DNA from 4 places in the Klebsiella grimontii genome. Region 4 is predicted to be linked to each of the others. Evidence: riboswitches for the same ligand, from Rfam matches in the RefSeq annotation. Region 4 holds a riboswitch; each other region holds the start of a gene.
The links. A riboswitch is a leader RNA that binds a small molecule or an ion and turns the genes downstream of it on or off. The one in region 4 is predicted to bind thiamine pyrophosphate.
Positions count from the first base shown of each region.

Region 1 (4,734 bases), 2.1 Mb from region 4:
GCGAATAAGCGGGATCCCGGAGGCGGCGCTTGACGCGCCTGTCCGGGCTACCGGCCCGCAGAGGGCGGTGAACCGGTCACCCTGCTCTGCATAGCTTCCCGGAGGCGGCGCTTGACGCGCCTGTCCGGGCTACCGGCCCGCAGACGGCGGTGAACCGGTCACCCTGCTCTGCATAGCTTCCCGGAGGCGGCGCTGACGCGCCTGTCCGGGCTACCGGCCCACAGATGTCGGTGAACCCGTCGCCTGCTCTGCATGGCTTCCCGGAGGCGGCGCTTAACGCGCCTGTCCGGGCTACCGGCCCACAGACGGCGGTGAACCGGTCACCCTGCTCTGCATAGCTTCCCGGAGGCGGCGCTGACGCGCCTGTCCGGGCTCCGATCCTCAGACGGCGGTGAACCGGTAGCCCGGCCAAGCGCAGCGCCGCCGGGGAAGGCAGACGACGCGAGTGCTTAAGCGATAGTGACTTTGCCGTCCAGATAGACATCCTGCACGGCATTGATCAGCTTCACGCCGTCGGCCATCGATTTTTTAAACGCCTTACGTCCCAGGATCAGCCCCATGCCGCCCGCGCGCTTATTGATAACCGCCGTGCGCACCGCGTCGGAGAGATCGGTTTCGCCACCCGCCGCGCCGCCGGAGTTAATCAGCCCGGCGCGGCCCATATAGCAGTTCGCCAGTTGGTAACGCACCAGATCGATCGGATTATCGCTGGTGAGCTTGCTGTAAACCCGGTCATCGGTATAGCCGAAGTTCACCGCTTTATAGCCGCCGTTATTTTCCGCCATTTTCTGCTTCACGATATCCGCGCCGATGGTCGCCGCCAGGTGGTTGGCCTGGCCGGTTAAGTCTGCGGAAACATGGTAGTCGACGCCATCTTTCTTAAACGCCGAATTACGCAGATAGGCCCACAGCACGGTCACCAGACCCAGTTCGTGCGCGCGTTCAAACGCAGCGGAGATTTCTTCGATTTGCCGACGAGACTGCTCGGAACCGAAATAGATCGTCGCCCCGACCGCTACGGCGCCCATATTGAATGCCTGCTCAACGCTGGCGTACAGCGTCTGATCGTATTCGGTCGGGTAGCTCAGCGTTTCGTTATGGTTCAGTTTGACCAGGAAGGGGATGCGGTGCGCATAGCGGCGCGACACCGAGGCCAGCACGCCATAGGTGGAGGCCACGCAGTTACAACCGGCCTCAATGGCCAGTTCGACGATATTTTTCGGATCAAAGTACAGCGGGTTGGCGGCAAAAGAGGCGCCAGCAGAATGCTCTACGCCCTGGTCGACCGGCAGGATCGACAGATACCCGGTTCCCGCCAGGCGGCCGGTGTTATACAGGGTTTGCATATTACGCAGCACCGCCGGCGGACGATTGTTATCCACCATCACCCGATCGACATAATCCGCCCCCGGTAAATAGAGCTGGTCGGCTGGAATCGTCATACAGCGGTGCTGTAAAAGCGTGTCGGCATCTTTGCCAAGCAACTGCGTAATATCAGTCATAGCTATCTCCCGTAAGTGCCGGTCGAAACCGGCATGCGTTTTCCCAACCCAATTATTTTGGGCAGGTTAAGCCTGGTACCGACTCAGCATATTTTCCAGCCGGGAGCCTATTTTTTCAGCATAGTCTGCTGACACGTTGTCTTGCCGGTTACCACCAGGCGTGGAAATGGTGGACCGGACCGATGCCGTGCCCCACTTCCAGCGAATCGGCCTGCGCCAGCGCCGCAGAGAGCCAGCCCTTGGCTTCCGCCACGGTTCGCCCCCAATCATCGTAACGCGGACGCAGCGCCGCCAGCGCCGCCGACAGCGTACAGCCGGTACCGTGGGTGTTTTTGGTCTGGACTCTCGGCGCGGTAAAGCGCTGCTCCCCGTCGCGGGTAAAGAGCCAGTCAGGGCTTTCCGCATCATCAAGATGGCCGCCCTTCATTAATACCGCTCCGCAGCCCATTCCCAGCAGCGCTCTGCCCTGCTCCAGCATCTCCTTTTCCGTTCGGGCATGTGGCGCATCCAGCAGCGCCGCCGCCTCCGGCAGATTCGGGGTGATCAGCGACACCTGCGGCAGCAGGCGCTGGCGCAGCGTCTCCACCGCCGAGGCTGAGAGCAGCGGATCGCCGCTTTTTGCCAGCATGACGGTATCCAGCACCACGTTGGTTATCCGGTAGCGCGCCAGCCGTTCCGCCACCGCCTCGACGATATCGGTTTCCGCCAGCATCCCGATTTTGGTGGTATCGATGCGCACATCGCTGAAGACCGAATCGAGCTGCGCGGCGACAAAATCAGGCTCTATACGGTACACCGACTGGACGCCGCGGGTGTTTTGCGCCACCAGCGCGGTGATGACCGAGCAGCCGTAAGCGCCCAGCGCCGAGAAGGTTTTGAGATCCGCCTGGATCCCCGCGCCGCCGCTCGGGTCGGTGCCGGCGATGGTTAACGCGTTAATTCGTTTCACAGGTCACCTCCCGCGTAGAGCGCATCGAGAAAGGCGGGAGTAAAGCTGCCGGGGCCGCCTTGCCGCGCCGCTTTTCCCCCCGCCAGCTTCATCAGACCGCAGGCCGCGGCCACGTTCTCCAGCCGATCGCCGGGCATCGCCGCAGCGGCGGCAACCACCGCCGATAGCGCGCAGCCGGTGCCGACTACCCGGGTCATTAGCGGATCGCCGCCGGTGACCGCGCGCGTGCGCTGGCCATCGGTGATGTAATCGACCTCGCCGGTGACCGCGACCACGGTATTCAACTGGCGGGCCAGCGCCTGCGCCGCGGGCAGCGCTGCGGCGGCGGTATCGGTGGTATCGACGCCGCGCCCGCCGCCGCTCATTCCGGCCAGGGCCATAATTTCCGAGGCATTACCGCGAACGGCGGCAGGCTGCAGCGCCAGCAGCTCCCGGCAAAATTCTGTCCGTAAGGTCAGCGCGCCGACCGCCACCGGGTCCAGCGCCCAGGGCTTGCCCGCCTGCGTTGCGCTATGCGCCGCCGCACGCATCGCCGCCGCGCGTTCGACGGTCAGCGTACCAACATTAATCAGCAGCGCATCGGCAATAGCGGCAAACTGGCTGGCTTCGTCCGGGTCGATAACCATCGCCGGGGATGCGCCAATCGCTAACAGGACGTTGGCGGTAAAGGTCTGCACCACGTCGTTCGTCATGCAGTGCACAAGAGGGGAATGACGGTGAAAAAGGTGCCGCAGATGGGCGATATGCGCGGGGTTCAGCAGGTCAGACATCGTTTGCTCCCGCCAGGCGATGAAGAAGCGACGACCCTGCGGTCTCTGACTTCCCTACGCTGGCATTATCCAGATCAGGTGGTACGGGTTTTTCTCAGCCTTCACAAAGAAGGGCACCCCGAGTCATTGAGAGATAAAAACGTTCTCAGCGGGCAGGTTACGGTAAGTCGCGGGACAACGCAAGCTGGCCTGGCGAGGTTAGAGGAGCGCACGCCGATCTGAATTTAACAATAAGCAATCAAATAATTAACAAAATAAACACTTTTTCAGATACGTGTTTATAGTTTAGAAGGCGTTACAGGATGTAACCCGGCGTCATATCGAAATTAACGAGTGAATCAGCGTAAACCCATGAGGATTCCGATGAAATTAACACCGATTATGAAAAGTCTGGCTCTGGCAGGAATCATTTCGACCCTCCCCATGACCAGTTGGGCGGAAACGTCTCCCAAAGCAGCCGCCGCGGCAACCAAACAGGCAAACGACGCGCTGTACAAACAGCTTCCCTTCTCCGATAACACCGACTTTACCAACGCGCATAAAGGCTTTATCGCCGCGCTCCCTACGGAGGTGATTAAAGGCGAACAGGGCAACGTTATCTGGAACCCGCAGCAGTACAACTTTGTTAAAGAGGGTGAAAAGGCGCCGGATACGGTCAACCCCAGCCTCTGGCGTCAATCCCAGTTGATCAATATTAGCGGCCTGTTTGAAGTGACCGAAGGCGTTTACCAGATCCGCAACCTCGATCTCTCCAACATGACCATTATCGAAGGCAAAGAAGGCATCACCGTTGTCGATCCGCTGGTATCGGCGGAGACCGCAAAGGTCGGAATGGATCTGTATTACAAAAATCGCGGCAATAAGCCGGTCGTTGCGGTGATCTACACCCACAGCCACGTCGATCATTACGGCGGCGTTCGCGGCGTGGTCGATGAAGCCGATGTGAAATCCGGTAAAGTCAAAATCTACGCGCCTTCCGGTTTTATGGAAGCCGCCGTTGCTGAAAACATTATGGCCGGGAACGTAATGAGCCGCCGCGCCAGCTATATGTACGGCAACCTGCTGAAACCGGATGCCACCGGCCAGGTTGGCGCAGGCCTCGGCACCACGACCTCCGCCGGCACCGTCACGTTGATTGCTCCCACCAATATCATCGAGAAAGATGGCCAGAAAGAGACCATCGACGGGCTGACCTACGATTTTATGCTGGCGCCGGGCTCAGAAGCACCGTCGGAAATGCTGTGGTATATCGAAGAGAAGAAGCTGATTGAATCCGCAGAAGACGTCACCCACACCCTGCATAACACCTACTCGCTGCGCGGGGCGAAAATTCGTGAACCGCTGCCGTGGTCGAAATATATCAACGCCGCCATCGTACGCTGGGGGGACAAGGCCGAAATCATTATGGCCCAGCACCACTGGCCGACCTGGGGCAATGAGAACGTGGTTAACCTGCTGAAGAGCCAGCGCGATCTGTATCGATACATCAATGACCAGACCCTGCGCATGGCCA
Region 1 covers NZ_CP169721.1:1,796,454-1,801,187, reverse strand. The annotation lists gene ACE3MN_RS08580 (FGGY-family carbohydrate kinase) at 1-8, shown strand, start outside; gene fbaB (class I fructose-bisphosphate aldolase) at 450-1,502, opposite strand; gene thiD (bifunctional hydroxymethylpyrimidine kinase/phosphomethylpyrimidine kinase) at 1,651-2,451, opposite strand; gene thiM (hydroxyethylthiazole kinase) at 2,448-3,221, opposite strand; TPP riboswitch at 3,256-3,352, opposite strand; gene ACE3MN_RS08560 (alkyl/aryl-sulfatase) at 3,585-4,734, shown strand, end outside.
Region 1: it holds a riboswitch for thiamine pyrophosphate, as region 4 does, so the genes downstream of both, thiM (hydroxyethylthiazole kinase) here and thiC (phosphomethylpyrimidine synthase ThiC) in region 4, are expected to answer to the same signal.

Region 2 (4,734 bases), 2.6 Mb from region 4:
CAGCCTGCAGGCGGTCACGGAAAGCCTGCGCTACCTGCGATCCGTTGGGTTTTAATCGGGAGAAAACAGATGATTAACGGTATTAAACCTGTAGGCCGCTCCTTACACTGGGGCATGGTGGGCGGCGGCGGAAGCAGCCAGATTGGCTATATTCACCGCTCCGCGGCGCTGCGCGACGGATCGTTTACCCTGCTGGCCGGGGCTTTTGATATTGATGCAGAGCGCGGGCGCGAGTTTGGCCAGCAGCTGGGCGTGGACGTCGGGCGCTGTTACCCCGACTACGAAACCTTGTTTCGCGAAGAAGCGGCGCGGGAAGACGGCATTGAAGCGGTTTCTATCGCCACGCCGAATAACACCCACTACGCCATTTGTCGCGCGGCGCTTGAGGCCGGACTGCATGTGGTCTGCGAAAAACCGCTCTGTTTTACCGGCGAAGAGGCCGATACGCTGGTGGCCCTGAGCGAAAAACAGCGCAAAATCATCGGCGTCACCTACGGATACGCCGGGCATCAGTTGATTCTGCAGGCTCGGCAGATGATTGAACAGGGGCTGCTGGGCGAGATCCGCATCATCAATATGCAGTTCGCCCACGGTTTCCATAACCAGCCGGTAGAGCAGGATAACCCCAGCACCCGCTGGCGGGTGGACCCGAAATTTGTTGGTCCCAGCTACGTGCTAGGCGATCTGGCCACCCACCCGCTGTTCCTGGCGGAGACCATGGCGCCGAAGCTTAATATCACTCGCCTGATGTGCTCCCGCCAGAGTTTTGTCAAAAGCCGCGCACCGCTGGAGGATAACGCGCATGTGCTGATGGAGTACGACAACGGCGCCGTAGGGTCGATGTGGTGCTCGGCGGTCAACAGCGGCTCAATGCACGGACAGAAAGTCCGCATCGTCGGGGAGAAAGCTAGCCTGGAGTGGTGGGATGAACAGCCGAACCAGCTGCGCTACGAAATTCAGGGCGAGCCGGTGCGCATCCTCGAACGCGGTATGCCCTATCTTGACCCGCTGGCCCTGCAGGACGACCGGATTGGCGGCGGCCATCCCGAAGGGCTGTTTGAGGCCTGGTCGAATCTGTATCGCCGCTTTGCCATTGCCATGGATGCAACCGACCGTCGCGATTCGGCCTTGCTGGAAAACTTCTGGTATCCGGATGCCAAAGCCGGGGCGCTCGGCGTGCATTGGGTAGAGAGCTGCGTACGTTCAGCAGACAACGGGGCCAGTTGGGTAGCGTTTCACTGATCCTCTGATAATACGCGCCCGGTAAGGCGTCAGCCGCCACCGGGCGCAAACGATGCGCAATAGCCATTTCTTGAGATATTTAAAAGTGACAACGTCACCTATCCCCGGCAAATTCACAGCATTGTAATCAAAAAGGGAATGTCGTATAACAGGGGCCAAACCGAGGGGTGTCCCGTGAGGGCTGAGATGGCGTAAGCCGAACCCTTTGAACCTGATCTGGGTCATGCCAGCGAAGGGACGGGTCGGCATTTCCGCCAGTTTTGCGCCATTGCCTGTTCACACTTCATTCAGCACGCCCGGATCTCCCTTGTTTCAGGAGGTCCTGTGATTCTTCCCGCGTTTACCCAGGGTATTTATGGCCGCCTGCGTCAGCAGGCCGGCGCCGACTGGCAGCACTACGTCGCCCACCCCTTCCTGCGCCAGCTCGCCGATGGCACCCTGCCCGAATCCGCCTTCCGCCGCTATCTGACGCAGGATTACCTGTTTCTGATCCATTTCGCCCGCAGCTACGCGCTGCTGGTCAGCAAGCTGCGTACCCTGGCGGAAATGCGCGTCGCCGCCGCGTCGATGAACGCCATTATTGACGAGCTGCCGCTGCACGTCGGCTACTGCAGGGAATGGGGACTGGATGAAGCGACGATGGCCGCCGATGCGGAAGCCGTGGAAACCGTTAACTATACCCGCTACGTGCTGGACATCGGCCACTCCGGCGACGCCCTGGATCTGCTGGCGGCGTTGATGCCCTGCGTTGCCGGCTACGCGGAAATCGGCCTCGGCCTGCTGCACGATCCGGCGACCCGGCTGACCGCCAATCCTTATGCCTCCTGGATCCGCAACTACGGCGATGAGGGTTACCTGAACGGCGTCAATAACGCCATCGGTCTGCTGGAAACCCTCTGGCAGCAGCGCGGCGGCGAGGCGCGTTTCGCCGAACTCAGCGCTATTTTCACCACCGCAACGCGTCTGGAGGCTAACTTCTGGCAGATGGGCCTCAACGCCGTCGCGGAGCGCCCGGCGTGACGGCGCCCGGTATCCAGGTGCGCGGTCTGAGCCTGCGCTTTGGCGCGCGGCGGATATTCGACAATCTGACGTTCGCTATCCCCGGCGGCCAGTGGGTTTCGCTGCTGGGTGCCAGCGGCGCTGGAAAGACCAGCCTGTTGCGCATTATCGCCGGGCTGGCAAAAGCTACCGCCGGTGACGTTCGCGCCAGCGACGGGCAGCCAATAGATAAACGGCTGGCGTGGATGGGACAAAAAGATCTGCTTTATCCATGGTTAAGCGTGCGCGACAACGTCTCGCTTGGCGCGCGTCTGCGCGGAGAGCGCGTAGACCATCGGCGGGTTGCCGCGCTGTTACAGCAGGTTGGTCTTGAACACTGCGCCGGCGACCGCCCGGCCGCCCTCTCAGGCGGCATGCGCCAGCGTGCGGCGCTGGCGCGCACGCTCTATGAAGACCGCCCCATTGTGCTGATGGACGAACCTTTTTCCGCGCTCGATACCCTGACCCGGACGCGCATTCAGACCCTGGCCGCGGAACTCCTGGTGAACCGCACCGTCGTGCTGATTACCCACGACCCGATGGAAGCCTGCCGCCTGAGCCATCGTCTGCTGGTCCTTTCCCCCGCTCCCGGCGGGATTGACGACGCGCATCGCCTGTCCGGCATGCCGCCGCGCGCGCCGGACGATCCGGAGCTGTTGGCCAGCCAGGCGGAGCTGCTGCAACAGCTGATAAGGGCTAACGGATGAGCGCAAAACTGTTTCGCGCCGCCGTGGTGTTCTGCGGCCTGCTGCTGCTCTGGTGGCTGGCGAGCCGCAGCGGCATTCCCGCCTTTCTGCTGCCTTCACCCTCGGCGGTGGCAAGCGCTCTGTGGGTCAACCGCTCGTACCTCGGCGAACACACGCTGATCACGTTGAGCGAGATCCTCAGCGGCCTCGTGCTTGGCGCCCTACTCGGCGTGACGCTGGCGCTGTGCATGATTGTCTCGCCGCGCCTTCAGCGCTGGCTGATGCCGCTGGTGCTGACCAGCCAGGCGATCCCGGTCTTTGCCCTCGCCCCGCTGCTGGTGCTGTGGTTCGGTTTTGGCATGGGCGCCAAGGTGATGATGGCGGTGCTGGTGATTTTCTTTCCCGTCTCCTCGGCGTTTTTTGACGGCCTGCGCCGGGTTAACCGCGACTATCTCGATCTGGCGCGCACCATGGGGGCCTCTTTTGGCGCACAGCTGCGCCACGTTCGCATGATGGCCGCCCTTCCGGCCCTTGGTTCCGGCCTGCGGATGGCCGCCGCCGTTGCCCCCATCGGGGCGATTATCGGCGAATGGGTCGGTTCAGCCGAAGGCCTGGGCTACGTGATGCTTAACGCCAACGCCCGCCTGCAAACCGATATCTGCTTCGCGGCCCTGTTTATTTTGGTGGTGCTGACCGTCCTGCTCTGGCTGGCGGTGGATGCTTTTTTACACCGGCTGATCGACTGGACGCCGGAATAACGATTTTAAACAGAAGGAATAACCATGCGTAAACATCTTTATAGCGGAATGGCCCTTGGCGTGCTGTTCAGCGGTCAGGCGCTGGCCAACGAGAAACTCACCCTGGTGCTGGACTGGTATATCAACCCCGATCATGCGCCGATCGTGGTGGCCGAACAGATCGGCGCCTTTAAAGAGGCGGGCCTGGACGTCAAAATCGTGCCGCCGTCCGACCCGGCGCTGCCGCCGCGCTTAGTCGCCGCCCGCCAGGCGGACCTGGCGATTACCTACCAGCCGCAGGTCCATTTTTTTGCTGATGAAGGGCTGCCGCTGGTCCGCGTCGGCACCCTGATTAATTCACCGCTGAACACGGTGATCGCGCTGGATAAAAGCATCAAATCCCCCGCCGATCTGCAAGGCAAAAAAGTGGGTTACTCGGTGAGCGGTATCGAACAGGCGACGCTGGCCACCATGGCGCAGCACGCGCACATCGACCCCAAAAGCATCAAGCTCATCAACGTGAACTTCCAGCTGACCAGCGCCCTGCTGGCCGGCCAGGTCGATGCGGTCATCGGCGGCTATCGTAATATCGAAGCGCTGGAGCTGAAGCTACAGGGGAAAGATCCGCAGGTGATGAACGTCGAGGATTACGGCGTACCGGCCTACGACGAGCTGGTGATTGTCGCGAATCGTGATGAAGCAAACGCGGCGAAGATTAAGGCGTTCCTCAAGGCGCTGCAAAAAGGCGTCGCTTACCTGCGCGCCCATCCTCAGGAGACCTGGCAGGCGTTTGCCGCCGCGCATCCCGAGCTCAATACCGAACTGAACAAGCAGGCATGGCTGAAAACCCTTCCTCTGTTTGCCAGCGATCCGGCGGCGCTGGATAAACCTCGCTATGAAGCTTATGAACAGTTTTTATATAACAATAAGTTGGTGAAAAAAGTCACACCTTTAACGAATTATGCGGTTGAGCTGCATTGAGTCATGCCATTGCTGGCGGAAACTTTTCGCCAGCAATATCCGCGTAACGT
Region 2 covers NZ_CP169721.1:2,830,971-2,835,704, forward strand. The annotation lists gene ACE3MN_RS13375 (sugar phosphate isomerase/epimerase) at 1-55, shown strand, start outside; gene ACE3MN_RS13380 (Gfo/Idh/MocA family protein) at 70-1,242, shown strand; TPP riboswitch at 1,396-1,497, shown strand; gene ACE3MN_RS13385 (TenA family protein) at 1,567-2,262, shown strand; gene ACE3MN_RS13390 (ABC transporter ATP-binding protein) at 2,259-2,987, shown strand; gene ACE3MN_RS13395 (ABC transporter permease) at 2,984-3,724, shown strand; gene ACE3MN_RS13400 (ABC transporter substrate-binding protein) at 3,749-4,684, shown strand.
Region 2: it holds a riboswitch for thiamine pyrophosphate, as region 4 does, so the genes downstream of both, ACE3MN_RS13385 (TenA family protein) here and thiC (phosphomethylpyrimidine synthase ThiC) in region 4, are expected to answer to the same signal.

Region 3 (4,734 bases), 610 kb from region 4:
ATGCTAAGCTGCTCGCGTCGTCATATGCGTACCTTACTCAACATGATGGAGGCGCGCGGCTGGCTGACCTGGGAGGCGGAGGCCGGACGCGGCAAGCGTTCCCGGCTCGCTTTTCTCTATACCGGTCTCGCGCTGCAGCAGCAGAGGGCGGAAGATCTGCTGGAGCAGGACAGAATCGATCAGCTGGTACAGCTGGTGGGCGATAAAGCCGCCGTCCGGCAAATGCTGGTTTCCCATTTAGGCCGCAGCTTTCGCCAGGGTCGGCATATCCTGCGCGTGCTCTACTACCGGCCGATGAAAAATTTGCTGCCCGGCAGCGCGCTGCGCCGCTCGGAAACCCATATCGCCCGGCAGATTTTTAGCGCTCTCACCCGGGTAAATGAGGAAAATGGGGAACTGGAGGCCGATATTGCTCACCATTGGCAGCAGATCACCCCGACCCACTGGCGCTTTTTCCTGCGTCCGGGGATTCATTTTCATCATGGTCGCGAACTGGAGATGGAGGATGTCATCACCTCCCTGCAGCGCAGCAACGCGCTGCCGCTGTTTTCTCATATCGAGCGTATCGACTCCCCTACCGCCTGGACTCTCGACATTCATCTCAGCCAACCCGACCGCTGGCTACCGTGGTTGTTAAGCCAGGTACCGGCCATGATCCTGCCGCACGAGTGGCAGTCGATGGACAATTTCTCCAGCATCCCCGTCGGCACAGGGCCCTACTCGGTGGTGCGCAATAACCAGAATCAGCTCAAAATTCACGCCTTTGACGACTATTTCGGCTACCGGGCGCTGATCGATGAAGTGAACGTCTGGGTCCTGCCGGAAATCAGCGAAGAGCCCAACGGCGGGTTAACGTTACAGGGCACCACACAAAGCGAGAAAGCGGTAGAAAGCCGTCTGGAAGAGGGTTGTTATTACCTGCTGTTCGACGCCCGCAGCCCGCTCGGCGCCAACGCGGCGGTACGCCAGTGGTTAAGCTATCTGTTCCAGCCCGCCAGCCTGCTCTACCACGCCGGCGAGCACTATCAGGGAAACTGGTTCCCGGCCTATGGTCTGCTGCCCCGCTGGCATCACGCGCGCAGCCACGCCTGCGAAAAACCGCCGGGCCTGGAAACGGTCAGGCTGACCTACTACCAGGACCATGTCGAGCATCGCGTGATCGGCGGGATCATGGCGACGCTGCTGGCCGAGCATCAGGTTAAGCTGGAGATTCAGGAACTGGAATACCAGGAGTGGCACCGCGGTGAAGCGGTCAGCGACGTGTGGCTTAACAGCGCCAACTTTACCTTGCCGATCGATTTTTCCCTGTTTGCCTGGCTGTATGAAGTCCCGCTAATTCGCAACTGTATTCCCATCGACTGGGAGGAAGACGCAAGCCGCTGGCGCGCGGGAGAGCTTAACCCCGCCACGTGGAGCCAGCAGCTGCTGGCCAATCAAACCGTGGTGCCGCTGATTCACCACTGGCTGATGATCCAGGGGCAGCGCAGTATGCGCGGCGTACGCATGAACACGCTCGGCTGGTTTGACTTTAAATCCGCGTGGTTCGCGCCGCCGGAACCGTAATGCTTTCAGTCCGCTGACAAAATCATTACACTAACTGCCGTTCTCAACGGGGTGCTGAATTATGGCTGAGAAAATACCCGTCGAACCTGATCCGGATAACGCCGGCGAAGGGATTTGAGGCCCACTCAAAATCCTTTGCCACCCCTTTTTCTGAGGTGCAAAGTGTTGAAAAAATTACTCCCGCTGCTGGCGCTGGTCGCCGCGCCCGTTTTTGCCAAACCGCTACTCACCGTTTATACCTACGACTCGTTCTCCGCCGACTGGGGCCCCGGCCCGGCGGTTAAAAAAGCCTTTGAAGCCGACTGCGGCTGCGAACTGAAGTTCGTGGCGCTGGAAGACGGCGTCTCGCTGCTCAATCGTCTGCGCATGGAAGGCAAAAACAGCAAAGCCGACGTGGTGCTTGGGCTGGATAACAACCTGCTGGAAGCCGCCTCGCAGAGCAAACTGTTCGCCAAAAGCGGCGTACCGGCCAGCGCGGTCAGCGTACCCGGCGGCTGGGACAACGACACCTTCGTCCCGTTCGATTACGGCTACTTCGCTTTTGTTTACGATAAAAACAAGCTGAAAAATCCGCCGAAAAGCCTGAAAGAGCTGGTTGAGGGCGAGCAAAAATGGCGGGTGATTTATGAAGATCCGCGTACCAGCACGCCGGGTCTGGGGCTGCTGCTGTGGATGCAAAAAGTGTACGGCGATAAAGCGCCGGAAGCCTGGCAGAAGCTGGCGGCGAAAACCGTCACCGTCACCAAAGGCTGGAGCGAAGCCTACGGCCTGTTCCTGAAAGGCGAGAGCGATTTGGTGCTGAGCTATACCACCTCCCCGGCCTACCATATTATTGAAGAGAAGAAAGATAACTACGCCGCGGCGAACTTCGCGGAAGGTCACTATTTACAGGTTGAAGTCGCCGCCCGCACCGCGGCCAGCAAGCAGCCGGAGCTGGCGGAAAAATTCCTCAAATTTATGGTCTCGCCGGGCTTCCAGAACGCGATCCCGACCGGCAACTGGATGTATCCGGTCACCCAGGTTGCGCTTCCGGCGGGCTTTGACGCGCTGATGAAACCGCAAACGACCCTCGAATTTACCCCGCAGCAGGTGGCCGCCGAACGCCAGAACTGGATCAGCGCATGGCAACGCGCCGTCAGCCGCTAGCTTTCGCCTGGCTCCTGCCGGGAGTCACGGCGGCCATCATTCTGGTCGTCGTGGCGCTGGCCGCCTTTCTGGCGCTGTGGTTCAGCGCGCCGGAAGCGGCCTGGGGCGTGCTGATCGGCGATAGCTATCTCTGGCACGTCGTACGCTTCTCTTTCTGGCAGGCCTTTCTTTCGGCGCTTTTTTCGGTGCTGCCGGCGATATTTCTCGCCCGCGCCCTCTATCGGCGTCGATTCCCCGGGCGAACGCTGCTGCTGCGCCTTTGCGCAATGACCTTAATTCTGCCGGTGCTGGTGGCGGTCTTCGGCATCCTCAGCGTCTACGGCCGTCAGGGCTGGCTGGCCGAATTATTTAACGCTTTCGGCTGGCAGTGGTCGTTCTCGCCCTACGGGCTGCAGGGGATCCTGCTGGCGCACGTATTCTTTAATATGCCGATGGCCACGCGCCTGCTGCTACAAACGCTGGAAAATATCCCCGGCGAGCAGCGGCAAATCGCCGCCCAGCTCGGCATGCGCGGCTACGTCTTCTTCCGCCTGGTGGAGTGGCCGTGGCTGCGCCGGCAAATTGCTCCGGTCGCGGCGCTGATCTTTATGCTCTGTTTCGCCAGCTTTGCGACCGTGCTGTCGCTGGGCGGCAGCCCGCGGGCAACCACCATCGAACTGGCGATTTACCAGGCCCTTAATTTCGACTACGACCCGGGCCGCGCGGCGATGCTGGCGCTGATCCAGATGATCTGCTGCCTTGGGCTGGTGCTGCTTAGCCAACGGCTGAGCAAAGCCCTCGCCATCGGGGCCAGTAATATTCGCGGCTGGCGCGATCCCGACGATCGCCTGCACAGTCGATTAAGCGACTTTGCGTTGATTACCGCAGCGCTGCTGCTACTGCTGCCGCCGCTGCTGGCGGTGATACTCGACGGTCTGAACAGCAATCTGTTTCGCGTGCTGCATCAGCCCGCGCTGTGGCAGGCGCTCGGGACGTCGCTGCGCATCGCGCTTGCCGCCGGGCTATTAAGCGTCATCCTGACCATGATGCTGCTATGGAGCAGCCGCGAGCTTCGCGCCCGCCGTCGCCCGCTGGCCGGGCAGGCGCTGGAGCTAAGCGGGATGCTGATCCTCGCCATGCCCGGCATCGTGCTGGCCACCGGCTTCTTCCTGCTGCTCAATAACAGCGTGGGCCTGCCCGAGTCCGCCGACGGTATCGTGATTTTTACCAATGCGCTGATGGCGATCCCCTACGCGCTGAAGGTGCTGGAGAACCCGATGCGCGATATCGCCGCCCGCTACGGTACCCTCTGCCAGTCGCTGGGGATGCACGGCTTTACCCGTCTCAGGGTGGTTGAGCTTCGCGCGTTAAAGCGCCCGCTGGCCCAGGCGCTGGCCTTCGCCTGCGTGCTGTCGATTGGCGACTTCGGCGTGGTGGCGCTGTTCGGTAACGAAGATTTTCGTACCCTGCCGTTCTACCTGTATCAGCAGATCGGCTCTTATCGTAGCCAGGACGGCGCCGTGACCGCCCTTCTGCTCCTGCTGCTGTGCTTTTTACTCTTTAGCGTGATTGAAAAACTTCCGGGGCGCGATGCTAAAACTGAATGATGTGACCTGGCTTTACCAGCATCTGCCGATGCGTTTTACGCTTGCCGTCGAACGCGGAGAACGCATCGCGGTGCTTGGCCCCAGCGGCGCCGGGAAAAGCACGCTGCTGAACCTGATTGCCGGTTTTCTGCCGCCTGCCAGCGGCAGTATCGACATCGACGGCCAGCCTCATACCCACACGCCGCCCGCGCGTCGTCCGGTATCGATGCTGTTTCAGGAAAATAACCTGTTTAACCACCTCACCATCCGCCAGAACATTGCTCTGGGAATGCATCCGGGGCTCAAGCTGAACGCGGAACAAACAGCCCATTTGCGGGCCATCGCCGAACAGATGGGGATCGATGCGATGTTAGAACGGCTGCCGGGCGAGCTTTCCGGCGGCCAGCGTCAGCGCGCGGCGCTGGCGCGCTGTCTGGTACGCAAGCAGCCGGTGCTGCTG
Region 3 covers NZ_CP169721.1:4,786,100-4,790,833, forward strand. The annotation lists gene sgrR (HTH-type transcriptional regulator SgrR) at 1-1,563, shown strand, start outside; TPP riboswitch at 1,601-1,694, shown strand; gene thiB (thiamine ABC transporter substrate binding subunit) at 1,726-2,709, shown strand; gene thiP (thiamine/thiamine pyrophosphate ABC transporter permease ThiP) at 2,685-4,295, shown strand; gene thiQ (thiamine ABC transporter ATP-binding protein ThiQ) at 4,279-4,734, shown strand, end outside.
Region 3: it holds a riboswitch for thiamine pyrophosphate, as region 4 does, so the genes downstream of both, thiB (thiamine ABC transporter substrate binding subunit) here and thiC (phosphomethylpyrimidine synthase ThiC) in region 4, are expected to answer to the same signal.

Region 4 (4,734 bases):
TTACTGGCACTTTTAACATTAAATTTACATTTTGGTGAGCAACGTATTTCTCTTAAATCCTTGCGGAGTCAACCATGTTAAACCAGCTGGAAAACCTGACGGAACGTGTTGGAGGCAGCAATAAACTGGTCGATCGCTGGCTACAAGTACGTAAGCATTTGCTTGTGGCTTACTACAACCTGGTTGGCCTGAAGCCTGGCAAAGAATCCTTTATGCGGCTTAATGAGAAAGCGCTGGACGATTTTTGTCAAAGCCTGGTGGACTACCTCTCCTCCGGCCATTTTAATATTTATGAACGCTTTATCGGCGAATTGGAAGGCGATACGCCACTTTTAGCCGCCACGAAGATTTATCCACAGCTGCAGGCTAATACCCAGCAGATCATGGATTACTACGACTCCTGCCTCGAAAACGCCATCGATCACGATAACTACCTCGAGTTCCAGCAGGCGCTGTCGGATATCGGCGAAGCGCTGGAAGCGCGCTTTGCGCTGGAAGATAGCCTGATCGCCCTCGCCGTCGCCCACAGTCAAAAAGATAACGTCAGCGACAATATCGCGCCGACCGCTTGAGTTGTGAACCATTAACGCGTAGTTTACATACATTCCCCCTCGCTGAGAGGGGATGTCATCTTGTCGGAGTGCCCATTTTCCACACTGGAAAAGGCTGAGACCGTTTATTCGGGATCCGCGGAACCTGATCAGGCTAATACCTGCGAAGGGAACAAGAGTAAACTGCGTTTAGCGTCAGCCTCTTCAGGGCCGATCGCATCTGTTACTCCATCCGTCGTCTGGCAAGCCATATCCTGTTTAACTGGAATGAGCTATGTCTACAACAAAACTCACGCGTCGAGAGCAACGCGAACACGCCCAGCGCTTTATCGACACGCTGGAAGGTACCGCATTTCCCAATTCGCAGCGCATCTATATCCACGGTTCGCGGGAAGATATTCGCGTCCCGATGCGCGAAATCCAGCTTAGCCCGACCCTTATCGGCGGCAGCAAAGATAATCCGCAATACGAAGCGAATGAAGCGATTCCGGTCTATGACACCTCCGGCCCCTACGGCGATCCGCACATCGCGATTAACGTTGAGCAGGGTCTGAAAAAACTGCGTCAGCCATGGATTGATGCGCGTCGCGATTGTGAAGAACTCAACGACCGCAGTTCGGCGTATACCAAACAGCGGCTGGCGGATGATGGCCTCAACGAGCTGCGCTTTACCGGCCTGCTCACCCCCAGGCGCGCCATGGTCGGGAAATGCGTGACTCAGCTGCACTACGCCCGGCAGGGGATTGTCACCCCGGAGATGGAGTTCATCGCCATTCGCGAAAATATGGGCCGCGAGCGTATTCGTGGCGAAGTGTTGCGCCGGCAGCATCCGGGCGTTGGGTTTGGCGCGCGGCTGCCGGAGAATATCACCCCGGAGTTTGTGCGCGCTGAAGTCGCCGCCGGGCGCGCGATTATCCCGGCCAATATAAATCATCCAGAATCCGAGCCGATGATTATTGGCCGCAACTTCCTCGTGAAGGTTAACGCCAATATCGGCAACTCGGCGGTCACCTCGTCGATAGAAGAAGAGGTCGAGAAGCTGGTGTGGGCGACGCGCTGGGGAGCGGATACGGTGATGGACCTTTCCACCGGCCGCTATATTCACGAGACCCGCGAGTGGATCCTGCGTAATAGCCCGGTACCGATCGGTACGGTGCCGATCTACCAGGCGCTGGAGAAGGTCAACGGGATTGCCGAAGATCTTACCTGGGAAGCTTTCCGCGATACGCTGCTCGAGCAGGCTGAGCAAGGGGTGGACTACTTTACCATCCACGCGGGCGTGCTGCTGCGCTACGTGCCGATGACCGCCAGGCGCCTGACCGGCATCGTCTCCCGCGGCGGCTCAATCATGGCGAAATGGTGCTTATCCCATCATCAAGAGAACTTTCTCTATCAGCATTTCCACGAAATTTGCGAAATCTGCGCCGCCTATGACGTCTCGCTGTCATTGGGCGATGGCCTGCGTCCCGGCTCGATTCAGGATGCCAACGACGAAGCGCAGTTCGCCGAGCTGCACACCCTGGGCGAACTGACCAAAATCGCCTGGGAGTATGACGTGCAGGTAATGATCGAAGGCCCGGGCCATGTGCCGATGCAGATGATTCAGCGCAATATGACCGAAGAGCTGGAGCACTGCCACGAAGCGCCTTTCTACACCTTAGGGCCGCTCACCACCGATATCGCACCGGGCTACGACCACTTCACTTCGGGTATCGGCGCCGCCATGATCGGCTGGTTCGGCTGCGCGATGCTCTGCTACGTGACGCCAAAAGAGCACCTCGGCCTGCCGAATAAAGAAGACGTTAAGCAGGGACTGATTACTTACAAAATCGCCGCCCACGCCGCCGACCTCGCCAAAGGCCATCCCGGCGCGCAGATCCGCGATAACGCCATGTCGAAAGCACGCTTCGAGTTCCGCTGGGAAGACCAGTTCAACCTGGCGCTCGACCCGTTCACCGCTCGCGCTTACCACGACGAAACCCTGCCGCAGGAGTCCGGCAAAGTCGCCCACTTCTGCTCCATGTGCGGTCCCAAATTTTGTTCAATGAAGATAAGCCAGGAAGTTCGCGACTATGCCGCCGCACAGACCATCGAAGTGGGGATGGCCGATATGTCGGATACCTTTCGCGCCCGCGGCGGCGAGATCTACCTGAAAAAGGAGGAAGCCTGATGTATCAACCCGATTTTCCCGCAGTTCCTTTCCGCCTGGGGCTTTATCCGGTCGTCGATAGCGTTGCGTGGATCGAACGCTTGCTGGACGCGGGCGTTCGCACTATCCAGCTGCGCATCAAGGATAAACGCGATAGCGAAGTCGAAGACGATGTGGTCGCCGCGATCGCGCTGGGGCGCAAATATGATGCGCGGCTGTTTATTAATGATTACTGGCGCCTGGCCATCAAACATCAGGCTTACGGCGTGCATTTAGGCCAGGAGGATCTGGAAACCACCGATCTCAGCGCCATCCGCAACGCCGGGCTGCGCCTGGGGGTTTCCACGCATGACGATATGGAAATTGATATCGCGCTGGCGGCTCGTCCCTCTTACATCGCCCTCGGGCACGTTTTTCCAACGCAAACCAAGCAGATGCCCTCCGCCCCCCAGGGACTGGAGCAGCTCGCGCAGCATATTCAGCGTCTGGGCGATTATCCGACCGTGGCGATTGGCGGCATCAGCCTTGAACGCGCCCCGGCGGTACTGGCGACCGGCGTCGGCAGCGTTGCGGTGGTCAGCGCCATTACTCAGGCGGCCGACTGGCGACAGGCAACGGCTCGGCTGCTCGAGATAGCGGGAGCCGGTGATGAATGACAGCGATTTTATGCGTTATAGCCGCCAGCTGCTGCTGGAGGATATCGCCATTGAAGGCCAGCAAAAGCTGCTGGCCAGCCGGGTGCTGCTCGTGGGTCTCGGCGGGCTGGGCTCTCCCGCCGCGCTCTATCTGGCCGGGGCCGGCGTCGGCACGCTGGTGCTGGCCGACGATGACGACGTGCACGTCAGCAACCTGCAGCGGCAAATTTTGTTCACCAGCGATGATATCTCGCGCTCCAAAGCCGCTGCCGCCAGGGCCCGGCTGGCTCGCCTTAATCCGCAGATTGAGCTGATTGCGCTGAAGCAGCGTTTAGGCGGAGAGGCCCTGCAGGATGAAGTGGCGAAGGCCGATGTGGTACTGGATTGCACCGATAACATGGCGACCCGACAGGCGATCAATGCCGCCTGCGTCGCGCTTCAAACCCCGCTGATTACCGCCAGCGCCGTCGGGCTGGGGGGCCAGTTGATGGTACTGACGCCGCCGTGGGACCAGGGCTGCTATCGCTGCCTGTGGCCGGACGCTAACGAGCCCGAACGCAACTGCCGTACGGCGGGCATCATCGGCCCTGTGGTCGGCATGATGGGCACGTTACAGGCGCTGGAGGCCATCAAGCTGCTCGCCGGCATGGCCACGCCGCGTAACGCTCTGCGCCTGTTCGATGCCCGCACCAGCAGCTGGCGCACTCTCGCGCTCCAGCGGGCTCAGGGTTGTCCGGTCTGTGGAGGGCAGCATGCAGGTGTGGTTTAACGATGAACCGTTGCAGTGCGCCGAAGCGACCTCCGTCGCCGCTCTGCTCACGCAGCTGGAACAGCAGCAGCCGGGCGTCGCGCTGGCGCTCAATCAATGCATCCTGCCGCGTGAACGGTGGGAAGATCATCTTTTGCAGGAAGGCGACCAAATCCTGCTTTTTCAGGTTATTGCTGGAGGCTGATATGTTACGTATTGCGGATAAAACGTTTGAGTCCCATCTTTTCACCGGCACCGGTAAATTCGCTGCCCCCAACGTCATGGTGGAGGCCATTCGCGCCTCCGGCAGCCAGCTGGTAACGCTGGCGATGAAGCGCGTCGATCTTCGTCAGCATAATGACGCGATCCTCGCGCCGCTGTTGGCGGCTGGCGTTAGCCTGCTACCCAACACCTCCGGCGCCAAAACGGCGGAAGAAGCGGTCTTTGCCGCCCGTCTGGCGCGGGAAGCGCTGGGTACTCACTGGCTGAAACTAGAAATTCACCCGGACGCCCGCTGGCTGCTCCCCGACCCGATTGAAACGCTGAAAGCGGCGGAAATTCTGGTACGAGAAGGCTTCGTGGTGCTGCCCTACTGCGGCGCCGATCCGGTGCTGTGCAAACGTCTGGAAGAAGCGGGCTGCGCGGCGGTGA
Region 4 covers NZ_CP169721.1:5,396,773-5,401,506, forward strand. The annotation lists gene ACE3MN_RS25275 (Rsd/AlgQ family anti-sigma factor) at 75-572, shown strand; TPP riboswitch at 627-740, shown strand; gene thiC (phosphomethylpyrimidine synthase ThiC) at 826-2,721, shown strand; gene thiE (thiamine phosphate synthase) at 2,721-3,356, shown strand; gene ACE3MN_RS25290 (HesA/MoeB/ThiF family protein) at 3,349-4,104, shown strand; gene thiS (sulfur carrier protein ThiS) at 4,088-4,288, shown strand; gene thiG (thiazole synthase) at 4,290-4,734, shown strand, end outside.